Regions from separate parts of the Gordonia sp. w5E2 genome, predicted to be linked through region 3. Evidence: predicted binding sites of a transcription regulator. Region 3 holds the regulator's gene; each other region holds the start of a gene.
What was found. Region 3 encodes LexA, which represses DNA repair genes until DNA is damaged. Its sites were predicted from a motif close to CGAACANNTGTTCG; they were not measured.
Positions count from the first base shown of each region.

Region 1: a site for LexA is predicted at 2,140-2,153, ahead of RND64_RS07405 (error-prone DNA polymerase). Genes of this name have one in related genera too.
Region 2: a site for LexA is predicted at 2,143-2,156, ahead of cofD (2-phospho-L-lactate transferase). Genes of this name have one in related genera too.
Region 4: a site for LexA is predicted at 1,644-1,657, ahead of RND64_RS15300 (HNH endonuclease signature motif containing protein). Genes of this name have one in related genera too.

Region 1 covers NZ_CP144213.1:1,617,488-1,624,774, forward strand. Annotated here, with positions in the region: gene RND64_RS07385 (MarR family winged helix-turn-helix transcriptional regulator) at 1-6, shown strand, start outside; gene RND64_RS07390 (cysteine hydrolase family protein) at 33-608, shown strand; gene RND64_RS07395 (hypothetical protein) at 614-892, shown strand; gene RND64_RS07400 (MFS transporter) at 826-2,004, shown strand; gene RND64_RS07405 (error-prone DNA polymerase) at 2,165-5,431, shown strand; gene RND64_RS07410 (DUF167 domain-containing protein) at 5,548-5,775, shown strand; gene RND64_RS07415 (tRNA (cytidine(34)-2'-O)-methyltransferase) at 5,918-6,382, opposite strand; gene RND64_RS07420 (serine/threonine dehydratase) at 6,549-7,287, opposite strand, start outside.
Region 2 covers NZ_CP144213.1:3,263,756-3,271,042, forward strand. Annotated here, with positions in the region: gene RND64_RS14695 (hypothetical protein) at 1-238, opposite strand, end outside; gene RND64_RS14700 (DUF3499 domain-containing protein) at 314-817, opposite strand; gene RND64_RS14705 (metallopeptidase family protein) at 1,056-1,532, shown strand; gene RND64_RS14710 (WhiB family transcriptional regulator) at 1,537-1,794, opposite strand; gene cofD (2-phospho-L-lactate transferase) at 2,404-3,450, shown strand; gene RND64_RS14720 (coenzyme F420-0:L-glutamate ligase) at 3,447-4,826, shown strand; gene RND64_RS14725 (NUDIX hydrolase) at 4,823-5,401, shown strand; gene glgC (glucose-1-phosphate adenylyltransferase) at 5,441-6,655, opposite strand; gene glgA (glycogen synthase) at 6,769-7,287, shown strand, end outside.
Region 3 covers NZ_CP144213.1:2,154,465-2,161,751, reverse strand. Annotated here, with positions in the region: gene RND64_RS09860 (LysM peptidoglycan-binding domain-containing protein) at 1-364, opposite strand, end outside; gene lexA (transcriptional repressor LexA) at 681-1,328, shown strand; gene ptsP (phosphoenolpyruvate--protein phosphotransferase) at 1,373-3,088, opposite strand; gene RND64_RS09845 (DeoR/GlpR family DNA-binding transcription regulator) at 3,358-4,128, shown strand; gene RND64_RS09840 (1-phosphofructokinase family hexose kinase) at 4,125-5,090, shown strand; gene RND64_RS09835 (PTS fructose transporter subunit IIABC) at 5,188-7,281, shown strand.
Region 4 covers NZ_CP144213.1:3,380,064-3,387,350, forward strand. Annotated here, with positions in the region: gene RND64_RS15300 (HNH endonuclease signature motif containing protein) at 1-1,615, opposite strand, end outside; gene RND64_RS15305 (IS481 family transposase) at 1,793-2,770, opposite strand; gene RND64_RS15310 (DUF1269 domain-containing protein) at 3,077-3,601, opposite strand; gene RND64_RS15315 (DsbA family protein) at 3,615-4,361, opposite strand; gene pgm (phosphoglucomutase (alpha-D-glucose-1,6-bisphosphate-dependent)) at 4,479-6,119, opposite strand; gene RND64_RS15325 (alpha/beta hydrolase) at 6,189-6,776, shown strand; gene RND64_RS15330 (TetR/AcrR family transcriptional regulator) at 6,884-7,287, shown strand, end outside.

The DNA.
Region 1 (7,287 bases), 540 kb from region 3:
TCCTGACAGTCGCTTCGATCAAGGAGGAATCCATGGCCATGACAGCGCTCGACCCGCGGGTCGCGTTGATCGTCATCGACATGCAACGTGGAATCGCGTTGCGCGACAATCTCGCACCGTATCCGGCGTCGGAAATCGTCGACCGCGCGGGACAATTGGTCGACAGGTTCCGCAAGTACGGGCAGCTCGTGGTGATGGTCAACGTCGACGCCGTGCCTCCCGGACGGACGGACCGCAACTCTGGATCGGCGAGGCCGCAACTGCCGACGGAGTGGACCGAGCTCATCGACGAATTCGCCCCCGAGCCTGACGATCTGGTGGTGACCAAACATTCGCGTAGCGCATTCGCGGGTACCGCACTCCTCGAGGAGTTGCGTTCCAGGGGCGTCACCCAGGTCGCCGTCGTCGGGATCGCCAGCGGCGCAGGCGTCGAATCGACGGCCCGCGACGCACACGAAGCGGGGTTCAACGTGACGTTGCCGACCGACGCGATGACCGATTCCGACGGGGAGCGTCACGCGCACAGCGTGCGCGAGGTGTTCCCCCAGATCGCCGAGACAGGTTCGACCGCAGAGCTTCTCGAACTCCTCGACGCCACAGCTCAGTGAGCGCCGTGGCCACCGGCGACGCCGGTGTGGCACAGCGCAATCCGTTCGGCTGGCGGTTCACCGGGCCACTGTTGATGGGGTCGACACTCAACCCGATCAACAGTTCCATGATCGCCACCGCGCTCGTCGGGATCGGCGTCGACTTCCATCGAGGTCCGGCACAGACGACGATCCTGATTTCAGTGCTCTACCTGTGCAGCGCAGTGGCACAACGACAATGGGCAAACTCGCGACGGTCTTCGGTCCTCGTCGCGTCTTCGCCTCCGGGCTGGTCGTCCTGCTGATCGCCGGTGTCATCGGTGCCGCCGCGCCGGCGTTCTGGTGCCTGATGCTCTCGCGTGCCCTGATCGGCATCGGCACCTCTGCGGCGTATCCGACGGCGATGGCGCTCGTGCGGTCTCGTGCCGACTCATTCGGGATGGGAGTGCCGAGTCGCGTGCTCGGTGGGTTCTCGATCGCCGCCCAGGTGATCGCGGTGATCGGACTGCCGCTCGGTGGTGTGCTGACCGGCGTGTTCGGCTGGCGGGCAGTGTTTTTCGTCAATATTCCGATCGCGCTGATCACCCTCGTGTGGGCGCTGCGCAGCATCCCTCGTGACGGTCCGATGCATGTGGGCGGCTTCGGTGGCCTCGTCCGCGTGGTCGACGTCGTCGGGGTGGCACTCTTCGCGGTTACCGTGATCGCGACGCTCGAGTTCCTCGCCGGGCTCGGTGCACCGAAGTGGTGGCTGCTGGCGGTGATCGTCGCAGCGGGGTTCCTCCTGGTGTTCTGGGAACTGCGCGCGGCACAACCTCTCATTGATGTGCGGATGCTCGCGGCCAACTCCCCGTTGGTGCGCACCTACCTGCGTCAGATGCTGGCAGGTCTCGGCTCGTACACGGCGATGTACGGGATCAGCCAGTGGATGGAGCAGTCCGCGGGATACTCCGCGGCGCAGGTCGGGCTCATCCTCATCCCGTACTCCGCGCTGAGCGTGGTGTGCGCACGGGTGAACTCGACGCACGGGTGGGTGCGAATCCCGTTGATTCTCACGGGTTTCTGCTTCGTCGGTGCCGGAGTGACCGCGGTGGCGATCCATCACTCGTCCGGGCTGTGGGTCCTGCTCGCGATGACGTTCTTGTTCGGCGTTGCCAACGGACTGAGCGGTTATGCGAATCAGGCGACGCTCTACACGCAGAGTCCGCCGGAGTCGATCGGTGTGGCATCCGGGCTGTACCGGACGTTCATGTACTTCGGGGCGATCTTCTCGTCGAGCCTCATCGGGATCGCCTTCGGGGCCCGCGCAACCGATGGTGGACTCCACATCGCGGGCTGGGCCGTCGTGGTGATCGGAGCGGCGTTGATCGCCATGACCGTGGCGGATCGTCGAATCCCGCGGGCGGTGTCAGTCGACTGACGGTGCTGCGGCGCCGGAACGATCGCGGGTGCCGTACGTCGTCGAGTCGCGCGAGGATGTGGGTCCAATCGAAGGATGTGGGTGCTGCAGCGCCCACATCCTTCAGTTCGACCCACATCTAGCGTCGACCGGTGTCGAACACGTGTTCTATACTGGCTGAGTGGGCTGGAACCAGGGCCCGCCGACGTGGCGGGAGATGGAGCGGGTGCTGTCGGGGCGCTCGCCCGATGGCGGTCGTCCCGGGGAGTTCTTCGGTCCCGAGCTGGCGGGCGACGGCAACGACAGCCCCGCGTGGTCGCGCAAGCGAGGCGCCTACACGGCGCCGGAGGTGTCTCGTGAGCGATCGTCTGTGCGCTACGCGGAACTGCACGCGCACAGTTCCTACAGTTTTCTCGACGGGGCGTCGATGCCCGAGGAGATGGTGGAGGAGGCGGCCCGACTCGACCTGACCGGTCTGTCGATCACCGACCACGACGGCTTCTACGGTGTGGTCCGATTTGCCGAGGCCGCAAAGGAATTCGCGATGCCGACGGTGTTCGGTGCCGAACTCTCCCTGGAGCCGGACGTGACCCGCACCGGGGTGACCGATCCGGCCGGCGAGCATCTGCTGGTCCTCGCGCGTGACAGTGAGGGGTATCGGAGGTTGTCACGGGCTATTGCCGACGCCCACATGTCCGGCGGTGAGAAGGGGTTGCTGCGCTACGACGTCGACCGGCTGACCCGCGACGCCGGGCACTGGATGATCCTGACGGGCTGTCGCAAGGGCGCGGTTCGGCGAGCGTTGGATCGTGCGGGTATCGGTGCTGCCGAGGCCGCTCTCGGTGGAATGGTCGAGCGGTTCGGACGCGACGACGTCGTCGTTGAACTCACCGCGCAGGGTCTGCCCGACGACGACGAGCGCAATGCGGTGCTCGCCGACCTCGCGCGGCGATTCGGCCTGCCGACCGTCGCGACGTCGGGGGCGCACTTCGCGGGGCCACGTCGTCGACGCCTCGCACTGGCGATGGCGGCGGTCCGTGCTCGCACCGACATCGAGACCATCGCAGGCTGGATGCCGGGGGTCGGCGGTGCGCATCTGCGCAGTGGCGACGAGATGATGCGCCTGCTGCCCGCGCACCCCGACGCCATCGCCACCGCGGCAGACCTCGCCGACGACTGCGCCTTCTCGCTCGGATTGATCGCGCCGCAGTTGCCGCCGTTCGACGTGCCTGCCGGGCACACGGAGTCCAGTTGGCTACGGCATCTCACCATGACCCGCGCACGACGCCGCTATGGGACACCGGCCGAACATCCGGCGGCGTACCGGCAGATCGAGCACGAGCTGGCGATCGTCGAGACGCTCACCTTTCCCGGCTATTTTCTCGTCGTCGCCGACATCGTCGACTTCTGTAAACGCAACGACATCCTGTGCCAAGGTCGGGGGAGTGCTGCCAACTCCGCGGTGTGTTACGCGTTGGGTATCACCAACGTCGACCCGGTGGCCAACGAGTTGCTGTTCGAGAGGTTCCTCTCGCCCGAGCGTGACGGGCCACCGGACATCGACGTCGACATCGAATCGGACCGTCGTGAGGAGGCGATCCAGTACGTGTACCGACGGTATGGCCGCGAGTACAGCGCACAGGTCGCCAACGTGATCACCTATCGGGGTCGATCGTCGGTGCGCGACATGGCGCGGGCACTCGGCTATGCCAGCGGTCAGCAAGACGCCTGGAGCAAGATGCCCGACACCGCGCCCGACGACGTACTCGACCTCGCTGGCGAAATCGCCAACATGCCAAGGCATCTCGGCATCCACTCCGGCGGAATGGTGATCTGTGATCGTCCCATCGCCGATGTCTGTCCGACGGAGTGGGCGCGGATGGAGAACCGTAGTGTGTTGCAGTGGGACAAAGACGACTGTGCCGCAATCGGTTTGGTCAAGTTCGACCTACTCGGCCTCGGGATGCTCTCGGCGTTGCACTACGCGATCGATCTGGTCGCCGAACACAAGAACATCCATGTCGACCTCGCCAAACTCGACCTCACCGAGCAGGCCGTGTACGAGATGCTCTGTCGCGCAGACTCTGTCGGGGTTTTCCAGGTGGAATCGCGAGCGCAGATGGCGACCCTCCCGCGATTGAAGCCGCGCTGCTTCTACGATCTGGTCGTCGAGGTCGCACTGATCCGTCCGGGACCGATCCAGGGCGGATCGGTTCACCCGTTCATCCGGCGACGCAACGGCCAGGAGGAGCCGACCGTCGAGCATCCGTCGATGTGGCCCGCGCTCAAGCGCACACTCGGTGTACCGCTGTTCCAGGAGCAGCTCATGCAGTTGGCCGTCGACGTTGCCGGATTCGACGCCGCCGAGGCGGATCAGCTCCGTCGGGCCATGGGGTCGAAGCGATCACCGGAGCGTATGCACCAGCTCCGTCGACGCTTCTACGAGGGCATGCAGCGCTCGCATGGCATCACCGGCGACATCGCCGACCGGATCTACGAGAAGATGGCAGCCTTCGCCAATTTCGGCTTCCCCGAAAGTCATTCGCAGAGTTTCGCATCGTTGGTCTTCTACTCGTCGTGGTTCAAGCTGCACCATCCGGCCGCCTTCTGCGCCGCGTTGCTGCGTGCACAACCCATGGGCTTCTACTCGCCGCAGTCGTTGGTCGCCGACGCCCGCCGACACGGCGTCGACGTGCACCGACCGCATATCAACGCGTCGCTGGCCGAGGCGACGTTGGAGAATGACGGACTCGACGTGCGGCTCGGATTGGCGTCGATACGCGGGGTCGGAGACGACGTCGCGGCGCGCATCGTCGAATCCAGGGGAGTCGACGGTCCGTATGCGAGCATCACCGACCTGTCGCGGCGAGCCGATCTCAACCTCGCGCACCTGGAGGGGCTGGCGGGCGCGGGGGCGTTCGAGTGTTTCGGCATGAGTCGACGACAAGCGTTGTGGGAGGCGGGCGCCGCGGCCACCGCGAGCGTCGAACATCTCGAGTTGGAGTCATCTGCGCAGGTACCGACGCTGCCGGGATTGTCGGATGTCGAGCTGGCCGCCACCGATGCCTGGGCGACGGGGATCACGCCGTCGAACTATCCGACACAGTTCCTGCGTCCACGGTTGACTGCGATAGGTGTCCTGCCCGCAGAGGCGCTATTGTCTGTGCCGGATGGGTCACGTGTCATCGTCGGAGGGGCTGTCACCCACCGGCAGCGTCCGGCGACAGCATCCGGCGTGACGTTCATCAACCTCGAAGACGAGACCGGAATGGTCAACGTGGTGTGTTCGGTCGGGCTGTGGTCGCGGTATCGCGAGCTGGCACACTCGGCATCGGCGCTGCTGGTACGCGGCAGAGTGCAGAATGCAGAGGGCGCGGTGACGGTGGTTGCAGATCGGTTGCAGCGGATGGATCTTCGAGTGGGTACCCGCTCACGGGATTGGCACTGACGTGACATGTGCACTGATCTGACATGTGCACTGATGTGAGATTTGCACTGATGTGAGATTTGCACTGACAACTGCGCGGAAGCATTCGCGCACAACGACAGCGGGGAGAGGAACAGATGGCGAAACAGGTGATCGTCACGGCAAAACCGAGTAGTCGCAAGGGGCCGCTCGTCGAGACCGGGCCGGACGGTTCCATCACCATCTACGTGCGCGAGCCCGCCACAGAGGGTAAGGCGAACAAGGCGGTCGCCGAACTGCTCGCCAAGCACCTTGGCGTGCCGAAGTCCAAGGTGGCGCTCATCGGGGGAGCGACAGCGCGCACCAAGCGTTTCCGCGTCGGCTAGGCGGGCGGTCCATCCGTCTGCCGAGCGGACGCGATTCCATCGAGTGGGTCCCGCATAGCGCCGACTGTGCGTCACGTAAGGCCGACTGTGCGCTCCGTGGCGCCGACTGTGCGCCAGTCCCGTTAGTGCGCAGGAAATTTCGTCACACCGCGCCGTCGAATCCGTTCTGTCGCCACGCCTCGTAGACGACGATGCTCGCGGCATTCGCCAGGTTGTGTGAGCGGCGCCCGGCGAGCATCGGGATACGAAGCCGGTCGGTGATCTCGGGTTCGGCGAGCACGTCGTCGGGGAGTCCGGTGGGTTCCGGACCGAACAGCAGTACGTCGCCGGGGCGATAGTCGACGTCGGTGTGATAGCGCGATGCATGCGCGGTAAATGCGAAGACGCGTTGCGGTTTCAGCTCGGTGAACGCTGTGACGAGGTTCGGGTGGACGGTCACGTTCGCCATCTCGTGGTAGTCGAGGCCAGCTCGTTTCACCTGAGCGTCGGACATCGAGAAACCGAGCGGCTCGATCAGATGGAGTTCGCAGCCGGTGTTGGCAGCCAGCCGGATCGCGTTACCCGTGTTGGGCGGGATGCACGGCTGATAGAACATGATGCGGAACATGGGGTCCATTGTGCAGAGCGTGATCCGACGCCCCGCCGGGGGCGGTCGACGCACAGTCGACGCGAGGGAGCGCCCAGTCGACATGAGGGGACGCCCAGTCGACGCGAGGGAGCGCCCAGTCGGCGCGAGGGGACGCCCAGTCGACGCGAGGGAGCGCCCAGTCGGCTCAGAGGTCGTCGAGTCGGGTGTTGGCTCCGCACAGCAGCACGCACAGCGTCGAGTCGGGGGCCGGCGTCACCAGCCCCGCGACGACCGCCGCGACTGCGGTGGCGGTGCCGTGCTCGACGACAATCCGGAACTGCTCCCACAGCATTCGACGCGCGGCGATGATCTCGTCGTCGGAGACGACGACGCTCTCGACTGTCTTGTCGGCGATGGTCGACCAGCAGATGTCGCCGATCCTGGTGGCGCCCAAGGAGTCCGCGGCGATGCTGTCGAGCTCGACGGATACCGGCCCGCCCGCCTCTATCGCCTGATGCAGACTCGACGCTCCGGTGGGCTCCGCGCCGACGAGACGATCGCCGGGACGCTGGGCCGCTGCGAGACCCCCGAGCAGTCCGCCGCCTCCCACGCACGCGACGACGGTCTGTGGTCCGGGGACCTCGGCGGCCAACTCGAGGGCGATGGTTCCGGCGCCCGCGACGACGTCGGGGAGGTCGTATGCGTGCAGCAGCAGCGCACCGGTCTCCGTGGCGAGAGCATCCGCGAACTCGGCGGCGTCATGATATTTCGAGCCGTGCAGCCGAACCTCGGCTCCCAGATCCCGTAGCGCCGTCACTTTCACCGGTGGGGCGTTCTCGGGTACGACGACGGTGCACCGTGTGCCGACGATGCGTGCCGCGTGCGCTGCGCCGATCGCGGCGTTTCCGCCGGACGCCACGACGACGCCGCTCTCCGAGAGGTTT
Region 2 (7,287 bases), 1.1 Mb from region 3:
GGGTTGCCACGCAGGCCACGACGAGCGCGACCGCATCGCGGGCAACACTCGACGTTCCGTGCACGATCACAACGCTTCGGGGCCGTAATGCCGCCAGTGGCTCGAGTACGCCCTCACGCATGGCCTCGGCAACGGCACGCACCTGCGCACCGGTCAACGCCGCCGCCTGCAGTAGACCCTCGGAGTCGCCCGCAATCAGGTCGTCGACATCATCGAGGTCGGCGGCATCCGTACGCATAGAGTCAGCCTAGCGACGCATGGCGTCGCTGCCCACACACAGCCATATTCTGATCCACCAGATCTCGCGGGCGCGTCAGTCGACCGGGTCTGGCAGCACACGAAGGTGCCCCCGCCTGCCAGGACGCGGCTTCACACCCCCGCTACGACGCGCGGCGTCGGACCCCGAACGCACGTCGGGGCTCGGGCGGAGATCGGTCGTAGACGTACCTGCGCGGTGACGGCCTGCCCGAACGTCGTCGAACGCCTCCTGGTCGAAACCCGGCGCACGGCCCACGGCACCCGCGATGCCGCGCGCACCGACCTCGCGCCCACCGACTTCACGTACAGCCTCGGCAAGGGCCGTCAATTCGTAGTCTTCGGCGACCGGCGCCGAGAATCCCCGCTCGCTGCGGAGCATTTCCCACCCGCGCGGCACGGTGATGCGTCGTGCATGCTCGTCACACAGATCCCACGAGTGCGGCTCATCCGACGTGGCGAGAGGACCGATGACCGCCGTCGACTCGGCGTACACAAAGGTCAGGGTCGCAACCGCCGACCGGGAGCAAGCCGGGCGGCAGCATTGTCGGGGAAGCTTCACAGCAGAAAGATTAGTCCCACGCCCCGGCGAACGGTGTTTCGACACGCGGCTCGAGGTCTGACATGGGATGCGAGGGCCGACACGCGGCGCGGACGGCCCGACACGCGGCCCGACGCCTCCGAGTCGACACCGGTGGGTGGAGACTTACAATCTCGGCATGCGTATCGAACGGCGGCGCGCAACGCGCGATCGAGGCCAGGGTTCGCCGGTGCGCTCCTCGGAGAACCGGGTGTCCGATATGCGGCTCTCGGCTGTGCACGCAGCGCGTCGAGCACGCCGCGACCGACGGGGCCGGGGGCTGCGCTCCCCGCTGTTGCCGCAGGGCGTGCCTGCGTGGCGCAGCAAATCGGACGAATTCGACACGGTTGTCCTTGAGGCGTTCGCGGAGATCGACGCTCGCTGGCACGACGAGCTCTCCGGACTCGACATCGCCGTCGACGAAATCCCACGTCTGCTGCCCCGCGACCCCGAAACCGTGCAGTGGCCCGACGAGGTGACCGCCGACGGAGCCGTCCCGCTTGCGCGTCTGATGCCCGCGGGGGTCGATGTCCACGGAGCGCCGACCAGGGCGCAGATCATCCTGTTCCGCCGGCCGCTGGAGAGCAGGGCGAAGAAGGGCGAGGACCTACTCGATCTCGTTCACGAGGTCTTGGTACAGCAGGTCGCAACACACCTGGGTCTCGACGAGGACATCATCGACCGGGGACCCGAGTAAACCGTCAGATGATGCCGCGCTTGAGGCGGCGACGCTCACGCTCGGAAAGGCCGCCCCAGATCCCGAAACGCTCATCGTTGTGCAGGGCGTACTCGAGGCACTCGGCCTTCACCTCGCAGCCCTGGCAGATGCGCTTCGCCTCACGAGTGGAGCCGCCCTTCTCGGGGAAGAACGCCTCCGGATCGGTCTGCGCGCACAGCGCGCGATCTTGCCATTGGTCTTCGATTGCGTCGAACAAGCCCTCGAAGTCGTTGGGCACCAAGGAAAGATGACGGCGCTGCAAGTTCTCGTCAGCGCCAAGTGAAACCTCGGGCGTCCCGATCTCAGGTGTCCCGATCAATGAATCATCAACGGGCCCAAGGGTTGTGTAGTTCGCATCCCCACTCAACGGGGACGCGATCTCTGAATGTCCGTGTGGTTCAAGGGGATTGCCGATCGCGTTGTCGAATGCCATCGTCGGCGCCTCCTGCCTGGGAAGTCGTTGTTCTCTGTCGTCACAGCGGCGCGGCATCGGTGCCACACCACCACTCATACCCGTACATTCTCGATCTTCACCAAGTGTCCGGCGCGATCTGGCACCACCACGGTGTCCGATCAACCTTTCCGAATTCGAACAAGTGATCGAACTTCGTTGCGGTGCACCGATTCTCGATCTCGAACCAGAAATGACACTGATGTGATTAGACACGCCAGAGACGTGTCCGGTCAAGTTGAATCAAAATATTCCTTAATACCATCGACCGACAAGAACTCCCCGTAAGACACGAGTTGTGTTGCGCGGACACATCAATGTCACATCAGATGCGAATGGCGGGCGCGGCGTCGTGGTCCATGATATCGACTCGATCCCGACTCACTAGAGTGGGTCGTTGTGAAGGTGACGGTACTCGTCGGCGGTGTCGGCGGCGCACGATTTTTGTCCGGGGTCCGCGAACTGCTCGGTCCGACGCCGTTTCCGGTTGCCGCGGGCGACTCGGCATCGAGCAACGGAAACGAGATCACCGCGGTGGTCAACGTCGGTGACGACGCATGGATGCACGGCGTGCGCATCTGTCCCGACCTCGACACCTGTATGTACACGCTCGGCGGTGGAATCGACCCGGAGCGCAGTTGGGGTCGAGCCGACGAGTCGTGGCACGCCAAGGAGGAACTGGCCGCATACGGCGCAGACCCGGACTGGTTCGGACTCGGCGACCGCGACCTGGCGACGCACCTGATCCGCACCCAGATGCTCGATGCGGGCTACCGGCTCGCCGATGTGACCGCCGCACTGTGTCGGCGATGGCAGCCCGGCGTGCGACTACTGCCCGCAACCGACGAACGACACGAGACACACGTCGTCGTCGCCAAATCCGATGGGAGCGAAGGCGAACGCGTCGCGATCCATTTTCAGGAATGGTGGGTCAAACACCGTGCGCAGATCCCGACCTTCGGGTTCGCACAGGTCGGGTCGGACGACACCGCACCGGCACCAGGGGTCGCCGAGGCGATCGCCGACGCCGACATCATCCTGCTCGCGCCGAGCAATCCCGTGGTCAGCATCGGGGCGATCGTCAGCGTTCCCGGCATCCGGAGCGCGTTGCGCACCACGTCGGCGCCAGTGGTCGGCATCTCGCCGGTGATCGACAATCGTCCGCTGCGGGGAATGGCCGACGAGTGCCTGTCGGTCATCGGCGTCGAGTCGTCCGCTGAGGCCATCGCCGCCCACTACGGAGCCCGCAGCGCCAACGGCATCCTCGACGGGTGGCTGATCGCCGAGGGCGACACCGCACACGTCGACGGCATCGCCATCGGGACGGCACCGCTGCTCATGACCGACCCGCAGACCACTGCCGTGATGGTCCGTGACGCGTGCGCCCTCGTCGGCGTCGACATTCCGCGGGCTGCGCACCCCGACGCGGCCGGAGACGCTCGATGATGGCCGACGCCGGCGCAGCGTCGCGAAGCGGAGCACTCCGCGACCACCGCGCCCCCGCGGCTCTGGAGATCATCCCCGTCACCGGTCTGCCCGAGTTCGACACCACGACCGACCTCGCAGCGGAGATCACACGCCGCGCCCCGTGGTTACGCGACGACGATGTCGTCGTCGTCACCAGCAAGGTGTTCTCCAAGACCGAGGGTCGGATGATTCCGGCGCCCACCGACCTCGACGAGCGTGATGCGCTGCGGCGCAAGCTGATCGACGCCGAGTCCGTGCGCGTCCTCGCGCGCAAGAACCGCACGTTGATCACCGAGAACAAACTCGGCCTCGTGCAGGCCGCCGCGGGCGTCGACGGCTCCAATGTGCCGACCGACCAGATCGCTCTACTCCCCGAGGACCCCGACGGCAGCGCACGACTGTTGCGCGAAGCCATCGCGAGACTCACGGGTCACCACGTCGCGGTCATCGTCACCGACACGATGGGCCGTGCCTGGCGTACCGGACAGACCGACGTCGCGATCGGTGCGTCGGGAATCGCCGTGAGCCACCCCTACGAGGGCGGCGAGGACTCGTACGGCAACCCGTTGATCGTCACCGACATCGCCGTCGCCGACGAGATCGCGTCCGCCGCAGATCTGGTGAAGGGAAAGCTCGACGGCGTTCCGGTTGCGGTGGTGCGCGGGCTTCGCGTGCACGACGACGGATCGACTGCCGCGCGACTCGTGCGACCGGCCGACGAGGACCTGTTCCGCCTCGGCACCGCCGAAGCCATCACGCAGGGCAGGGTCGAGGCGATCCTGACCCGACGATCTATCCGCGACTTCTCGTCGGAACCCGTTGCGCCCGAAGATCTCCGGGCCGCATTAGCCGACGCGCTGACAGCGCCGGCGCCCCACCACACCCATCCGTTCCGTTTCGTCTGGGTGCGATCTCGTGAGCGTCGAGTCCGTCTGCTCGACGCGATGGGACACGCGTGGCGAGCCGACCTCTCGTCGGACGACAAGTCACCCGAGTCGATCTCCAAGCGTGTGCGGCGCGGCCAGATCCTCTACGACGCACCAGAACTGGTGATCCCGATGCTCATCGGCGACGGCGCGCACACCTACCCCGACTCACGTCGCAACGCCGCAGAGCACACGATGTTCACCGTCGCCGCAGGCGGTGCGGTCGCGAGCTTGCTCGTCGCGCTGTCGGTCCGCGGGCTCGGTAGTTGCTGGGTGGGATCGACGATCTTCGCGCCGGAGGTCGTGCGTCGCGAGCTCGACGTCGACCCCTCGTGGGAACCGTTGGGCGCCATCGCGATCGGATACCCCGCCCAACCGCAGCAGCTACGCGAGCCGGCTCCGACCGACGAGTGGGTGATCGAGCGATGAGCGCTGATTCCCTTCACTCATCGGCCGTCGAACTTCTTCGGTCATGGAATGCGCAGGCGCCCGAACAGGATTCGCTGCGACACGCCTATCTCGCTTTCCTCGACGCGCAGCCGGATGCGTGTCTGCGCCGCAGCGTTCCCGGACATCTCACCGCGTCGACAATCGTGTTCGATGCCACGCACGCCCACGTCCTTCTGACGCTGCATCCGCGTGTGGGCAAATGGATTCAGCTCGGTGGGCACTGCGAAGAGTCCGACGACTCGATCGCCGACGCCGCACTCCGCGAGGCGCGCGAGGAGTCGGGAATCGACGACCTCACACTCGGCGCGCTGGCCCAACTCCACACCCACCCCATCACCTGTTCTCTCGGCGAGCCCACCCGACACCTCGACGTGCGCTTCGCCGCGGTCGCGCCGTCGCAACCGGGTGGCGGGCTTCCCCACTTCGATATCAGCTCGGAGTCAGACGACCTGCGCTGGTGGCCGGTAAACGCGCTACCCGCCGACGACGGCACCGAGATCGAATCCCTCGTCGCCGCCGCGCTGGCGCAGCTCGAGGCCCGACAGCAGCGTTGAGAGCAGAGGGTTGAGAGCACCCTGCCGCGGGCATGCGCTTTAGATGCGGATGCCCTTGCCCACGGTGACCACCTCGCCGTTGCTGACGGCGAAACGATCGCGGTCGGCGGCGATGTCGACGCCGACCTGCTGGCCGTCGGAGACGACGACGTTCTTGTCGAGAATCGCGTGCCGCACGACGGCGCCCTTGCCGATCCGCACACCGGGCATCAACACACTGCCCTCGACGATCGCGCCGTCTTCGACGTGCACGTTCGCGGAGATCACCGACTGCGACACCGTCCCACCCGAGATGATGCTGCCGCCGCCGACGACGGAATCCTGCGCGGAGCCACCCTGCACGAACTTGGCGGGCGGAACATTCAACGACTCGGCGCGGATCGGCCAGTTCTGGTTGTAGAGATTGAAGACGGGGTGCACCGACACGAGATCCATATGGGCGTCGTAGAACGCGTCGAGCGTTCCGACGTCACGCCAGTAGCCCTTGTCGCGTTCCGTGGCCCCGGGAACCTCGTTGTCCTTGAAGTCGTACACGTAGGCGGCCTTGCGGTCGACGAAGCTCGGGATGATGTCGCCACCCATGTCGTGATCGGAGTCGGCATCGGCAGCGTCCTTGATGATCGCCTCGACAAGCGCATCGGTGGTGAACACATAGTTGCCCATCGAGGCAAAGGTGACGTCCGGATCGTCAGGTGTCCCAGGCGGATTGCTCGGCTTCTCCAGGAAGCGGGTGATCTTGCCCGAGTCGTCGGAGTCGATGACACCGAAGGCCGACGCCTCGACGCGCGGCACCCGGATACCGGCGACTGTCACCTCGGCGCCGGACGCAATGTGCGCCTCGACCATCTGCGACGGATCCATTCGGTACACGTGATCGGCACCGAACACGACGATGTACTCCGGCTGTTCGTCGAAGATCAGGTTCAGCGACTGGTAGATCGCGTCGGCGCTGCCCGTGTACCACCGCGGACCGAGACGCTGCTGCGCCGGAACGGGCGTGATGTACTCGCCATGAAATCCTGATGTCCACCAGGTTTGCGAGATGTGACGGTCGAGTGAGTGCGACTTGTACTGTGTCAGCACGCAGATTCGTTCGTACCCCGCGTTGACCAGATTCGACAGCACGAAGTCGATCAGCCGGTACGCACCACCGAACGGAACGGCCGGTTTGGCGCGGTCCTTGGTCAACGGGTACAGGCGTTTTCCCTCGCCACCGGCGAGGACGATTCCGAGAACGTGCGGCTGCGATCTCACACTCCCAACTTAACCGCCAACCACCAGTGGGGCCATACGAATCGCGGGTCCGTTCTCGAGCGATTCCACACGCGAATGGCGAAGTCGGACGCATGGCACTAGCGTCAGGACCCATGAGGGTGGCGATGATGACGCGGGAGTATCCACCCGAGGTCTACGGCGGCGCCGGAGTCCATGTCACAGAACTGGTCCGGCATCTCCGAAGTCTCGTCACCGTCGACGTGCACTGCATGGGCGTTCCGCGCGACGACGCCTTCGTCTACTCCCCCGACCCCGCGCTGGCCGACGCCAATCCGGCGCTGTCGATGCTCTCGACAGACCTTCGGATGACGCAGGGAGCGGCCGACGCCGACATCGCGCACTCGCACACCTGGTACACCGGTACCGCCGGGCACCTCGCGGCTCGCCTGTACGGCATCCCACACATCCTCACCGCCCACTCCCTCGAACCGTTGCGGCCATGGAAGGCCGAACAACTCGGCGGTGGTTACCAGGTGTCGAGCTGGTCGGAACGCAACGCCGTCGAGTACGCCGACGCCGTCATCGCGGTCAGTTCGGGCATGCGCTCCGACGTGGTGAACGCCTACCCGCGGTTGGACCCCGAGCGAGTTCACGTCGTGCGCAACGGAATC
Region 3 (7,287 bases):
AGACCGCTGCCCGGCGCCGACGGGCCGCCACCAGCTCTCCGACGCCACCGGCGCATCGCGTGCCCGCAGGCCGCGTTGAGGTGCCGTGATCGAACGCGATCCGACGCCGAGGCCGCGGCGCGACGTCTGCGACGGCGGTCCGTCGGGACTCAGTCGTTCGAACGCGCCCCGCCACACTTAGCTCGTCGCTACGCGCGGGATTCGACGGTGCACGTCCACTGACCACCGTGGCGCGGTGAACTCGGGGACGCGTCGTCGATGCAGGTCGCGGCGTTGCAGATCGGGTGGTCGGCGGTGTTGCCGCGGATGCACTCGACGTGCTGGGAATCGTGCGGGTCACCGGGTTGGTCATCAAGCTGGTCATCGCTACCTCCAATGGTCGATCAAGCGTTCGATGAACTGATGTTCGAGTTCTACCAGAGGGGTCCGACAAAGTCCTGCGACACGTCGAACAAATGTTTGATGTTGTCAGTGGCCTCCGCTACTGTCGGCGCCAGACGATGGAAGAAAGACGCACCCCACCCCGCTTCACAGCAGCACCCGGTTCACAACAGCACCCGCTTCACACATCAGGAAGGACGGAACCGATGACAGAGAAGTCACGACGCGGCCCGTCGTCGCCCAAGGGCAACGGTCGCAGCGTCGAAGGCAAGAAGAGTGGAGGCGGCGAGGAGGCACCGATCCATCCGGCCGTCGCCGAGGCAACACTCACCGATCGCCAGCGTGGCGTCCTCGATGTGATCCGAAAGTCGGTGCGCGAGCGTGGATATCCGCCGAGCATCCGAGAGATCGGCGACGCCGTCGGCCTCACGTCCACGTCATCGGTCGCACACCAGTTGCGCACCCTCGAGCGCAAGGGCCTGTTGAAGCGCGACGCCAACCGTCCGCGGGCGGTCAACGTCTCCGAGGCTCCCGATGCACATCACTCCGATGCCATCAACGGAGATCTCCCGACCCCCACGTTCGTTCCGGTACTCGGCCGTATCGCGGCGGGCGGTCCGATTCTCGCTGAGGAGGCGGTCGAAGACGTCTTCCCGCTTCCGCGTGAGCTCGTCGGTGAGGGCTCGTTGTTCCTGCTCCGCGTCGTCGGCGAATCGATGATCGACGCCGCGATCTGCGACGGCGACTGGGTTGTCGTGCGTCAGCAGAATGTCGCCGACAACGGCGACATCGTCGCAGCGATGATCGACGGCGAGGCGACGGTGAAGACCTTCAAGCGCAAAGACGGCCACGTCTGGCTGATGCCGCACAATCCGCTCTTCGATCCGATCCCCGGAGACGACGCCGCCATCCTCGGCAAAGTCGTCACGGTGATGCGACGGGTCTGATGCGCCGAACGGGCCCCGCAGGTCGTTGACCAGCGGGGTCTGTGTCAGCCGTCGAGTTGCTCGGCGGCTGCGCGTCGGGCGAGTGCCGGACTCGAGGTGGCAAGTGCGGCAGCGGCGGCAGCCCGGCACTGCTCCATCGTCACCGTCGACAGCTTTGCTCCGACTGCGGGCGTCGCCGCCGGAGCCGCCGACAGCGAGGTGACTCCGAGCCCGACGAGCACACATGCGAGCGACGGGTCGGCCGCGGCCTCGCCACAGACTCCGACGGGTTTGCCCTGCTGGGCGCCGGCGGTCGCAACCTGCGAGATGAGTGCGAGCACCGCCGGTTGCCACGGGTCGGTGAGTTCGGCGAGTTCTGCCGACATCCGGTCGGCGGCCATCGTGTACTGGGTGAGGTCGTTGGTTCCGATCGACACGAAGTCGACCTCGGCCAGAATCGCCGGCGCCAGGATCGCCGCTGCCGGGATCTCGATCATCACGCCTGCCGTCAGACCACGCTGACGGACGAGTTCGGCGAACTGTGCGGCCTCCGCGGCCGTGGCGATCATCGGTGCCATGACCCACGGCGTCGTGCCGGACTCCTCTGCCGCGCGCGCAATCGCGTCGAGCTGAGTTCGCACGATGTCGGGGTGGTCGTCGCCGATGCGGTTGCCGCGTACGCCGAGTGCGGGATTCGCCTCGTCCGGGTGCTCGATGAAGGCCAGCGGCTTGTCCGAACCGGCGTCGAGCGTTCTGATGACGACTTTTTGGCCCGCGAACGCCTCGAACACGTCGCGGTACAGCCGCGTCTGCTCGTCCACATCGGGCTCATCCGCCCTGTCGAGAAACGCCAACTCGGTGCGGAACAGCCCGATGCCCTCGACTGGCGCATCGGCAGCGCTGCGCGCGGAGACGCCGTCGGCAACATTCGCGAGGATGGCGACGGCGGTGCCGTCGGCAGTCCGGCCGGGGCCACGCCACGCAGCAACAAGCGCGGCCTCCGCAACGCTGCGCTCGACGAGTTCACGCGCCTCGGCCCCCTCTGGTTCGACGGTGATCGACCCCGCGCCTCCGTCGAGCAAAACCATTGTGCCGCTGGTGATCTCACTAAGTCGCGCCACAGCGACCACGCACGGGATGCCCAACTGCCGCGCGATGATGGCGGTATGACTGGTCGGTCCGCCGAGACGCGTGGCCAGCCCGACGATCACCGCGGGATCGAGCCCGGCGGTATCCGCGGGAGCGAGGTCGTCAGCGAAGAGAATCGACGGGTGACTCGGCGTCGGAATCCCCGGTTCCGGCTGGCCGAGCAACTCGGCGACCACTCGGTCACGAACGTCGTTGAGGTCGGTGATCCGCTCTGCCATCAACCCGCCGAGTTTGGCGAACATCTCGGAGAACTGCGCCGTGGCCGCGACCGCGGCGGCGGGCGCCGACGCGCCCTTCGCGACACGAGATTTCGCCGCACCGATCCATCCCCGATCCTCGGCCAACCCGGCGGTCGCAGCAAGGACCTCGGCCGCAGCTCCCGACGCGTGTGACGCGCGATGACGTAGCCTGCCCGCGACGACTGCCGCGGCGGCGACGAGGCGTTCCGCCTCCGCGTCCCGCTCGTCCTCGGCCAGAACGCGATCGGTGCCGAGTGACGTCTCGTCGTACGTGACGCGCCCACCCGGCCACAACACCGGCCCGTAGGCGAACCCTGCGACGACGGGTGTTCCCGACAACTCTCCTTGACCGTTCATGGTGACCCGATTCTCCGATACCAGGTGCTTCTCCATTGCGTCTGCTGCCTTCCGGGTCGATCGGCCGGGTGCGGTGATCTGTGAGGGATACCCGGCGTCGTGAATTTCTGTGATCAAAGTTACTCGAAACACTTGACTTGTCAACACACACGGGCGTAAACACAGATATATCAACATCGAATGCCACACAGAACCAAACTCACGATGATCCGCAGAAGCCAGATCCACAGCAGCCGGATCCACAGAACACAGACCCACAGATGGTTCGCCGAAGCGCGAGCCACACCACAGATCGGAGTCGACAGGTGTACGCCGAAGAGCGACAGCGAGCAATAGCCGATCAGGTGCGCGCGCACGGCCGCGCATCCGTAACCGCCCTCGCCGACAGGTTCGACGTGACGAGCGAGACGGTGCGCCGCGACCTCGCGGTCCTCGAGCGCGCAGGTAGCGTGCAACGCGTCCACGGTGGAGCAGTCAAGGCCGGGACGGTCGAGGTAGTCAACGAGCTGGGACTCGACCAGCGCGAGTCCTCCCACACCGCAGAGAAGGCCGCGATCGCACGCGCTGCGATACGGTTTCTGCCCTCGGACGGTGGATCGGTGATCTTCGACGCCGGAACCACCACCTACCAGGCCGCCAAGCTGCTGCCTTCGGATCGCAGGCTCACGGTGATCTCCACGAGCCTCCAGCTCGGGCAGGCACTCACCGCGCACGAGCGGGCCACCCTACTCATGGTCGGCGGTCGAGTCCGCGGACTCACCCAGGCCGCAGTCGGAGCCGAGACCGTCGCAGCGCTGCGAAAGATGCGTGCTTCGGTTGCCTTCGTCGGCACCAACGGGATCAGCGAAGGCCACGGCCTGTCCACCCCCGACGCGGAAGAAGCCTCGGTCAAGTCGGCCATCGTCGCCGCCGCGCAGCGCGTCGTAGTGCTGGCCGACTCGTCGAAGATGGAACGCGAGGACTTCAGCTCGTTCGCTCCGCTCGACGAGGTGGATGTCCTGATCACCGACGACGGGATCGACCCCGAGTTCTCCGCGGCGCTCTCGGCACACGGCATCGAGGTCGTGATCGCATGATCCTCACAGTCACAGCCAACCCGAGTCTCGACCGCACCCTGGAGATCGCAGGACCGTTGATGCGGGGCGAGGTGCAACGCAGTACCTCCACCCGGGTCGAGCCGGGCGGCAAGGGAGTCAACGTGTCCCGCGTCGTCGCGGAAGCCGGCATCCCCACCGTCGCGGTACTACCCGCGCACGCCGACGACCCGCTGCTCACCGCCCTCGACGCGGTCGCACTGCCCTATCGCACGGTCGATATCGACGGCCAGATCCGCACGAACATCACGGTCGCCGAAAACGACGGAACGACCACGAAGATCAATGCGCCCGGCCACACCCTCACACCTGCCGAACTCGACGATCTGACAGCGCTCGTACTCGGCAGCGCCGAGGACGCGTCGTGGGTGGCACTGTGTGGCTCGCTTCCGCCGGGAGTTCCCGACGACTGGTATCGACGCATCTCCGATCGCCTCGTCACGAGCGGACGCCGCGTGGCGATCGACACGTCGGGCGCACCCCTGAGCGCGGCGATGTCGGGGCCCATCGACCTGGTCAAACCCAACGACGAAGAACTCGCCGAGGTCAGTGGTATCGCCCCAGCCGAACTGGCCGCTGCCATCGCCTCGGGCGACTACCTGCCCGTCGTGGCGGCGTCGCGCACGCTGATCGCCACCACGCAGGGAGCGGTACTCGCGACCCTCGGTGCGGCGGGTGCGGTACTCACGACCGCTGAAGGCAGTTGGCTGGCCACTCCCCCGCCGATCGTGCCGCGCAGCACCGTCGGGGCAGGCGACGCGTCGCTGGCCGGATACCTCATCGCGTACACGGCAGGCGCCTCCGAACCCGACCGTCTCCGCACGGCAGTCGCCTACGGCTCGGCGGCCGCCGGACTTGCGGGGACGCAACCGCCGCTTCCAGCACAGGTCGACGTCGACTCGGTCGATGTCGTCGAACTCTCGGGAGCCGCCCCGATCACGTGACCCCACAGCCTCCAGACCCTGTACGCGAACCGCCACGAAGCTCACCGACCAGAACCGGAACACCCCCTCCGGCCGCACAGAAGTAGAAGGAAAACCCATGTCCGACAACATCATCACCGCAGCGACGGTGCATCTCGATGTCGACGCCGGCAGTGATCCCGCCGCCGTCATCACCTATCTCGCCGAGAATCTCGGCGAGGCCGGGCGCACGACCGATCCATCCGAACTGAGCCGCGCCGCGCTGGCCCGTGAGGCAAAGTCGGCAACCGGGCTGCCCGGTGGGATCGCGATTCCTCACGCACGGGCCGCATCGGTCACCACTGCCAGCCTTGCGTTCGCCCGACTGTCCAACAAGGTCGACTTCGGTGCCCCCGACGGTCCGGCCGACCTCGTATTCCTCATCGCAGCACCCGAAGGCGCTGCGTCCGACCACATGAAGCTGCTGAGCTCGCTCGCACGAGCGCTCGTGCGTCCCGACTTCGTCGCCGCCCTCCGCGAGGCGCCGAGCGACGAGCGCGTCGTCGAACTCGTGGATGAGGCCATCAACCCTGCCCCGGCAGGCTCTCCGTCGACATCCGCCACGCCTGCGGCGAGCTCGGCCGCCGCTGCTGCGACCGCGTCGCCAGCAGGCGCGAAGACCGCGAAGACACTGAGTCCCGATTCGCAGAAGCGCCCCTCGATCGTCGCGATCACCGCGTGCCCGACCGGAATCGCACACACCTACATGGCCGCGGACGCACTCAAGTACGCCGCGGAACGCGCGGGCGTCGACTTCCACGTCGAGCCGCAGGGATCGTCGGGCACGACGCCGTTCACCCCTGACGTCATCGCCGGTGCCGACGCCGTCATCTTCGCCACCGACGTCGGCGTGAAGGGCAAGAGCCGCTTCAGCGGAAAGCCGGTCATCGAGTCCGGGGTCAAGCGCGCCATCAACGAACCCGACAAGATGATTGCCGAGGCCGTCGAGGCGTCGCGCAATCCGCACGCCTCGCGCGTCGACGGGTCGGCAGACGACGGTGCCGGCGCAGCGGAGGGATCGGCGTCGAGCCTGTCGTTCGGCAAGAAGATCCAGCAGGCACTCATGACCGGTGTCAGCTACATGATCCCGTTCGTCGCGGCAGGCGGACTGTTGATCGCGTTGGGCTTCCTGCTTGCCGGATACGAGATCGCCAACAAGACACTCGATTCATCCAAAACCCTGTCCGACGGCGCCTACATCGCACTGAACAACAGCCTCTGGGATCTACCCGCGGGCGGTCTCGGCCAGTACCTCGGCGGTGTCAGTTTCGCGATCGGCGCGCTCGCCATGAGCATGCTGGTACCTGTCCTCGCGGGTTACATCTCGTTCGCGATAGCCGACCGTCCCGGTATCGCACCCGGTTTCGTCGCAGGCCTGGTCTCGGTTGCCGTCGGCGCGAGTTTCATCGGAGGTTTGATCGGTGGACTCATCGCAGGCGCCGTGTGCCTCGCAATTTCCCGACTTCCGTTGCCGCAGTGGGCACGTGGACTCCAGCCGGTCATCATCATCCCGCTGTTCGGCAGCCTGATCGTCGGCGGTCTGATGTTCATGTTGCTCGGCAAGCCGCTCGCCTGGGTCACCACCCAGCTCACCGACGGTCTCAACAGCATGAGCGGCAGCTCCAAGATCGTCCTCGGCGTGGTCCTCGGACTCATGATGTGCTTCGATCTCGGTGGACCGGTCAACAAGGCCGCGTACCTCTTCGCCACCACCGGTCTCGCGATCGGCGACACACCCCAGCTCGAGATCATGGCAGCGGTCATGTGTGCGGGCATGGTTCCGCCGCTCGCGATGGCACTCGCCACCGTCATCCGCCCCGGACTGTTCACCGAGCCCGAGCGCGAAAACGGTAAGGCCGCTTGGTTCCTCGGCGCTGCATTCATCTCCGAGGGTGCGATCCCGTTCGCAGCGAAGGACCCGATCCGCGTGATTCCGTCGATGATGGCGGGTGGCGCACTCGCAGGCGCTCTGATCATGGCCTTCGGAGTCACTCAGCGTGCGCCGCACGGCGGCATCTTCGTCTTCTTCACGATGAACCACTGGCTGCTCTTCCTCGCCGCGCTTGCGGCGGGTACGGTCCTCGGCACGGTATGCGTCGTCGCGGCCAAGCAATTCGGGCGATCGGCCAGCCGCCAGACAGCGGCACCCGAGCTCGAGACCATTCCCGCCTGAGATCAC
Region 4 (7,287 bases), 1.2 Mb from region 3:
GGTTGGGCACCAAGTGCGGCAACACAATCCAGGTAACGGTTGTGTCTGTGTCGATCCCGGTACCAGCCGCGCGTGCTGCGGCTGCAGCAGCGTCGTTGCTGGTGTGTTCGGCGGCGAGGTAGTCGTGGAAGTCGGCTTTGACGTCGGCGATGCGGTTGATGCGTTCGGGATTCTCCGGCATACCCGGTTTGGCGTTGAGCCGCCAGGCGACGCGACCGGTGTCGGGTCCTTCGGTGATCATGCGGGTGGTGAACTGGCCGGGTTTCGTGCCGACTCTGCGGTTGTGCACATCACAGGCCGGGACGAGTTGATCGATATCGGTGAGTCCGCCGTCGGCCCAGTCTTTCGCGGCGTGATGCATCTGCACCCGTGACGCGGGCTGGTTACAGCCGGGTGCCGAACACATCTTCCCGCCGGGTGAGGCGAACGAGGCCAACCGTTGCCCGAGCGACGCGATCCGCTTCGACCGACCGAGGTAGAGCGGGACACTGGTGTGGTCACCGAACACCGCCAAATACTGACTCGCTCCGGCAGAGGCGGCCATGTTGATCACGTCCTGAATGGGCAGCAGTGTTCCGGACGTGGTTTGTGCGATCCCCGCCTGCGCTTCCAACTCGTGCAGGCTGGTGGTGACGATCACCTGAATCGGCAACCCCCGATGCGTGTTACCCAGCATCCCCGACTCCAACACCTGCCCGAGCAGTGCGGAGAAGGCGTCGTGGTTGCGTTGCGCAGGCGAGCGTTCATCACGCAGCGCGGCCGCCGCGACCTGCTCGGCATTCGCGGTCGCGATCGGACCGACCGGCGACTCCGGATCATCCGGGTTGTTCATGCCGGGTTTGGCCCACGAGTCGAGCACCGTATCGAGTCGGGCGCGGGCGATCGGATCGAGATCGGCGGTCAACCGTGACATGAGTTGCGCGTTCTGTCGGTTCACCCACAGACGGCGTCGACGTTTACGGTCCTTCGAGGTGGTGAGTGTCCCGTCCGGATCGAGATGCGCCAACAATCGTGACCCGAGGTTGGTGATTTCGGCGGGCGTGAACTGGACCGCATACCCGGCCATCTGCGCTTCGGCGGCAGCTTTCGTCTCGGCCGACACCTCACCGGGGATCGCCTCCAACACCTCCAACACCGCACGCACGTGCGCGCCCGCGACCCGACCCTCCGCCACATACCCAGCCAACGTCGGGCACGACGGTGGTAGTCGGTCACCGCAGATCGTGGTGAACGATCCGGTCGCCGCGATCACCCGATGCCGCGCCGCCGGGTCACCAATGTGCAGACCGTGCCCCATAAAGTTGCGAACATCGCGGAAACCCAGGGCGCGGGGTAGATCGCGGTCGGAGGCTTCCACAATCAACCGATCCGTGACAGCGCCCGCGGTCCGCAACGCCAGGCGTTCGGCCTCCACAGTGGCTTCGACCAGCGCCGCGTCGGATACCAGCGACACATCGACGGCAGCCAACTCATCCAACACCGACGCCAAGCGCGACAGCTTCTCCGCCACCACCGCATCCGCAGAACCCACCGCAGCAGAGGCCAACACAGACGACCCCACAGCCGAAGGCGCGCCACCGTTTTCGCTGTTGTTGCGATTGCTGTTGCCGTTCACGTGCCGCCACCCCCGCCCCACGTCATGTCGAATATGTGTTCTACATTACCCGACAATACCGACAGCGTCGAGGAAATCTCGAACACAAGATCGACTTGTGGATATTCACCGCGCCAGACGCAATGCGGACCCACTCCGCTTGTACAACAACATGATTCGTGTGACCGACTCAGCCGACTAGTTGTAAGACCCGGCCAGGTTGTGAACGTGTAGGCGTTCGATCGGGGTGAGGCCGCCGATGCCGCTGTGGGTTCGGTGGTGATTGTAGTGGTGGAGCCAGTCGTTGTAGGTCGCCGCCCGGGCCCCATCAGAGGTGTAGAGCTGTGCGTAGGCCCATTCCGAGGCCAGGGTGCGATTGAATCGTTCGACTTTGCCGTTGGTTTGCGGCCGGTAGGGGCGGGTCCGTTTGTGCCTGATGTCGGGGCCGAGAGCTTCAGCGAAAACCCTTGAGCGGTAACAGGACCCGTTATCAGTCAGGACTCGGGTGACGGTGATGCCGTGAGCGGTGAAGAAGTCGTTGGCACGGGTCCAGAACCCGGCGGCGGTCTCCTTGCGTTCATCGCCGAGGATCTCCGAATAGGCCAGACGTGAGTGGTCATCGACGGCGTGATGCAGAAATGAGTAGCCGCGGCCCTTCTTGTTGTTGTGCCGATTGCCGATCGTGCGCCCGAGTTGGCGATGTCCACCGCCGTCGGGGATGCGGCCGAGCTTCTTGATGTCGACGTGGACCAGATCACCAGGATTGTCGTGTTCGTAGCGGCGGGGGCGTGGCGCGCGCACCGGCAGGCCGGTGGCTTGGTCGAGATGGCGTAGCAACGGCATCCGATAGCGCGCCAGGACTGCCTCCACGGTCGATTGCGCAATGTGTAAATGCGCCGCGATCCGGGCGGCTCCCCACCGGTGGCAGAAGCGCACCTTGATGATTCGTCGTTCCCGCCGCCGCGCGAGCCGGTTGGCGGATCGGTGGGGGCGGCTGGAGCGATCGGTCATCCCGGCCGCACCGGCCTGCCGATAGCGGTCGGCCCACTTCTTGGCCGTAGCGGGTGAGCAGTTGAACCGTTCAGCAGCTCGCCGCAGCGTCCAGCCGGACTCCACGACGCACTGGGCCAGCGACAGACGGCCACGTTCGGCCAGGAAGGCATTACGGTGTGTCATGAGGGCCTCTTGGTAGTCGGCGTGTGTGTGGTAACCCCACCGATACCGGAGGCCCTCACCTGTTCACAGACGCCACGCCGTTCACAACCTCCCCGGGTGTTACAACTAGTCGATCGAAAAGTCCATATGCGCTTAAGGCTCCCGTCGGATCGCTCATCTGCATACATCAGGTCGCCGACATCACACGCCCGAGGAAGTCCATACTGCCGCAACAAGATTCGCCAATACCCAAACCCGCCACAAACAGAACGAGACCCCTTCGACGCGTCGTCGAAGGGGTCTCGCTCAAGCAGTAGGAGTGTCAGCTCAGGAGAACTTCGCCTTCAGCTTTTCGACGCGCTCTTCGCGCTTCTCCTTCTTCTCAGCCTTCTTCTCGTCGTGGAGCTTCTTACGAGCGGCCTCGGCTGCAGCCTCTGCAGCGTCCTGCTGAGCCTCGAGCTCGGCCAGAACCTCGTCGAGCGGGCGACGCACGATGGCACCGTCGTACTTGGTCACCAGGGCGTCGAGAGCTGCGGTGTCGGCCTCGTCGGTCTGCGCGATGATGGCGTTGCCGCCGGGGCGAACAGTCTTGCCGAACTCCGTGATCGCGTCGTCGAGGTCGTCGGAGCGGCTGGCATCAACGAGCGCGCCGCCTGCGGCACCGAGACCGAATCCGAGCAGAACACCGAGTGGGCCCCCGAGCACGCCGATCAGGCCCCCCTGATAACAAGTGATACCCAGGGTGCCACCAAAACGACAGCAATCGCGCGATTTCGCGCCATTGCGCTCTCGCGTCGCGTCGTCGCAACGTGTTTGAGATCTGCGACCGTTGCAGCGGGGTTGCGACAGCATGGCGCTACCCCGACTATTCACTCGCCTTGCCGAGCAGGGCGTCGAGCCATCCGGTTCCGTTGAGAATTCCGTCAACAGGCACGCCTCCGGAGAGCACTGTCGGTGTGGCAACCTGCCCGCCGGTGGCCTTGGCCAGTTGATTCTCCGACTCCTCAGCCGCCTTCTCGCCCTCGGCGACCTTGGCCCCGTCGGCGATGCATTTCTGCGTCACCCCGTTGGCGCCCTGCTCGGCCGCGACCTTCGCCAGGTCGGCGTTCGACTTATCGGAGTCGCCACCTTCCTTCGGCTGATCTGCGAACAGCGCGGAGTGGAACTTGAAGAAGACCTCTTTGTTTTCGCCTGCGCCAACACATTGCAGTGCGCCCGCGGCACGACTCGAGTAACTACCCGACGCCGACTGACGATTGAGGAAGTTCAGCATGTGGTAGCGAACCCGAAGCCTGCCCGCATCGACGGCGCTGACAATCGCCTGACCCGACTGCTCCTCGAACTGCTTGCACACGGGGCACATGAAGTCCTCGAAGACGTCGATCGTCGTCTTCGAGTCGGGAGCACCGATGATCAACGCGGCGTTGGAATTGAGGACCTGCTCGTTGGCTGTTCCGCCGTGATCGCGATTGCGGTTCCACAGAACGCCGCCGACGACCAGAGCGATCACCACCACAACGGCGATTCCTAGCAACACATACGTCGAGGTGCTCGACGTCGCGCGAGGCTGGTGTTTTGACGTCGATGCGGGTGGCTTACGCCTGTCAGTCACAGATCATCCTTCGTGTGGTCGCCGTGCCCTCCCATGGAGCAGGTGTGCAACACCGATCAGCAGCGTGGCACCACGGGCGAGCCTAACGCACCAGCAATTGACGACAGCACCAACGAGTCACGACAGTGCGGCGTCGACGACCTCCTGCGCTTGCTCCTGAACCTTCGCGAGGTGGTCGACACCCTTGAACGATTCGGCATAGATCTTGTACTTGTCTTCGGTACCCGACGGTCGTGCGGCGAACCAGGCGTCCGCGGTGGTCACCTTCACGCCGCCGATCGGCGCGTCGTTGCCCGGCGCTTTCGTCATCACCGCGGTGATCGGATCCCCGGCCAGATCGGTGGCGGTGATCTGATCAGCGGAAAGGTTCGCCAGCACCGCCTTCTGTTCGCGCGTGGCAGGCGCATCCGTTCTGGCATAAGCGGATTCGCCGTACTCCGCGGCCAGCTCGCGGTAGCGCTCCGACGGCGTCTTGCCGGTCACCGCCAAGATCTCCGACGCCAACAACGCCATGATGATGCCGTCTTTGTCGGTCGACCACGGACTGCCGTCGAACATGAGAAACGACGCGCCTGCACTCTCTTCGCCGCCGAACGCGATACTGCCATCGAGCAGGCCGTCGACGAACCACTTGAATCCGACGGGCACCTCGATCAGTTTTCTGCCGATACCGGCGACGACTCGGTCGATGAGACTCGAACTCACCAGCGTCTTCCCGACCGCGGCATCGGGCGACCAGTTCGACCGATGCGTGTACAGATAGTCGATCGCAACGGCCAGATAGTGATTGGGGTTCATCAACCCGCCGTCGGGGGTGACGATGCCGTGGCGGTCGGCGTCGGTGTCGTTACCGGTCGCGATGTCGTAGGAATCACGCGAATCGATGAGCGACGCCATCGCGTCCGGCGATGAACAGTCCATCCGGATCTGGCCGTCGGTGTCGAGCGTCATGAACGAAAACGTCGGGTCCACAGTCGGATTCACGACGGTGAGCTTGTCGAGGTTGTAGCGGAATCCGATGGCAGCCCAATAGCCGACCGATGCACCACCGAGGGGGTCGGCACCGATGTGAACCCCTGCGTTGCGGATCGCCTCGAGGTCGACGACCGACCCCAGTCCGTCGGTGTAGTTCATGACGAACGAATAGTCGTGCACCAAGTCGTCGCGTCGGGCCTTCTCGAACGAAATCCGTTTGACCCCATCGAGTTTCGCCGTAAGCAGCTCGTTGGCGCGGTTGGCGACCCACGACGTGATCGTCGTATCGGCGGGTCCGCCGGTCGGCGGGTCGTACTTGAAGCCACCGTCACGCGGCGGATTGTGCGACGGGGTGACGACAATGCCGTCGGACTCGACACCGGGATTGGCAGCGTTGAAGGTGAGGATCGCACGGCTGACAGCAGGGGTGGGCGTGTAGGTGTCGTCTTCTGCGGTATAGACGGTCACCCCGTTGGCGACCAGAACTTCGAGTGCGGACTTCCACGCGGGAATCGACAGTGCGTGCGTGTCGAACCCGATGAACAGCGGGCCGGTGATACCCGCGCCCGTGCGGTACTCGACGATCGCCTGTGTGATCGCGAGGATGTGTGCTTCGTTGAAAGCCGAGTCGAGGCTTGACCCCCTGTGCCCCGAGGTACCGAAGACGACGCGCTGCCCGGGATCATCCGGGTCGGGCACCCTGTCGTAATAGGCGCCGACGACAGCGTCGACGTCGATGAGGTCTTCGGGCTGAGCCGGAGTGCCGGCACGAGGAGAAGCCATAGTCCTAGATTGTGCCCGAAACCGGCGCCGCCGTCAGTCCCTTGTTCCGTCAGCGGCATGCTGGAGTCGATGACTCCGCGACTCAACGTGCTCGTCCTGCCCGGTGGCACCGACGACAGCTACCGACCTTTCCGAGCGACCCAGGGAACAGCACTGAGGATGTACCCGTTCACGTGGTCGATCCGCGCGCGGTTCGGCAGCGCCGTCGACGTACGGCAGGTGCGCTACCGCGTGTACGGCTGGAACGGCGGCCAGGCAAGTCCCTTACCGTATGCGCGAGCAGCGCTCGATTCGATCACGCGCGACAACCCCGACGTTCCCGTCGTACTCATCGGACACTCGATGGGTGGACGCGTCGCGGCACACCTCGGCGCCGACCCACGGGTCACCGGCCTACTCGCGCTGGCCCCGTGGTGGCAGCATCGCGACTGGCGTCAGATCCGTCGAGGCGCCCACGTGCGCGCCATCCACGGCGACGCCGACACACTCACCTCAGCTCGACGCACCGCCGAAGGCATAGCCGAACTGCGCGACGACGGTTACGACGCCACGTTCGTCTCGGTGCCGGGGGGTCGGCACGCGATGCTCGACCACATCTCCCTGTGGCAGGGTTCGGCACTCGACCTCGTCGGTCGTGCGCTCGCCGAGGGCGCGTAAGTCCATCGGCTATCGCGGAAACCCGATGCGCGCTGCGCACCGGGCATCGTCCGGTTGTCCCACGCGGTACCGTGTTGCGCATGCCGAGGGCGGGTAGGCGGAAAACGATGTCGGAGAGTCGAATTCTCGATGCTGCATCGGAAATTCTGGAAACCGGCGAGCACTACGCCGACATCCCCGTCGAACGCATCCTCGAGGTCGCCGACGTCTCGCGGTCGACGTTCTACCAGTGGTTCCCCGACAAGACCGCGCTGATTCTGCAGCTCACCGCTCCCCTGCTCGCAGAGTTCGTGGCCACGGCCGACCGCTATTGGAAGGAACCGTCGCAGGCACGTCCGGAGGCCCTCACCGACGTCATCGTCGAACTCCTCGCCTCAGCCCGCCGCTACCGCGTGATCTGGCGTGCGTACCTCGAGACGACCAGCACCGACACCCGCTTCGGCGACAACTTTCGACGAGGCCTGCAGAACTACACAGCCGATATCGCCGAACGAATCCGCACCGAACAGGC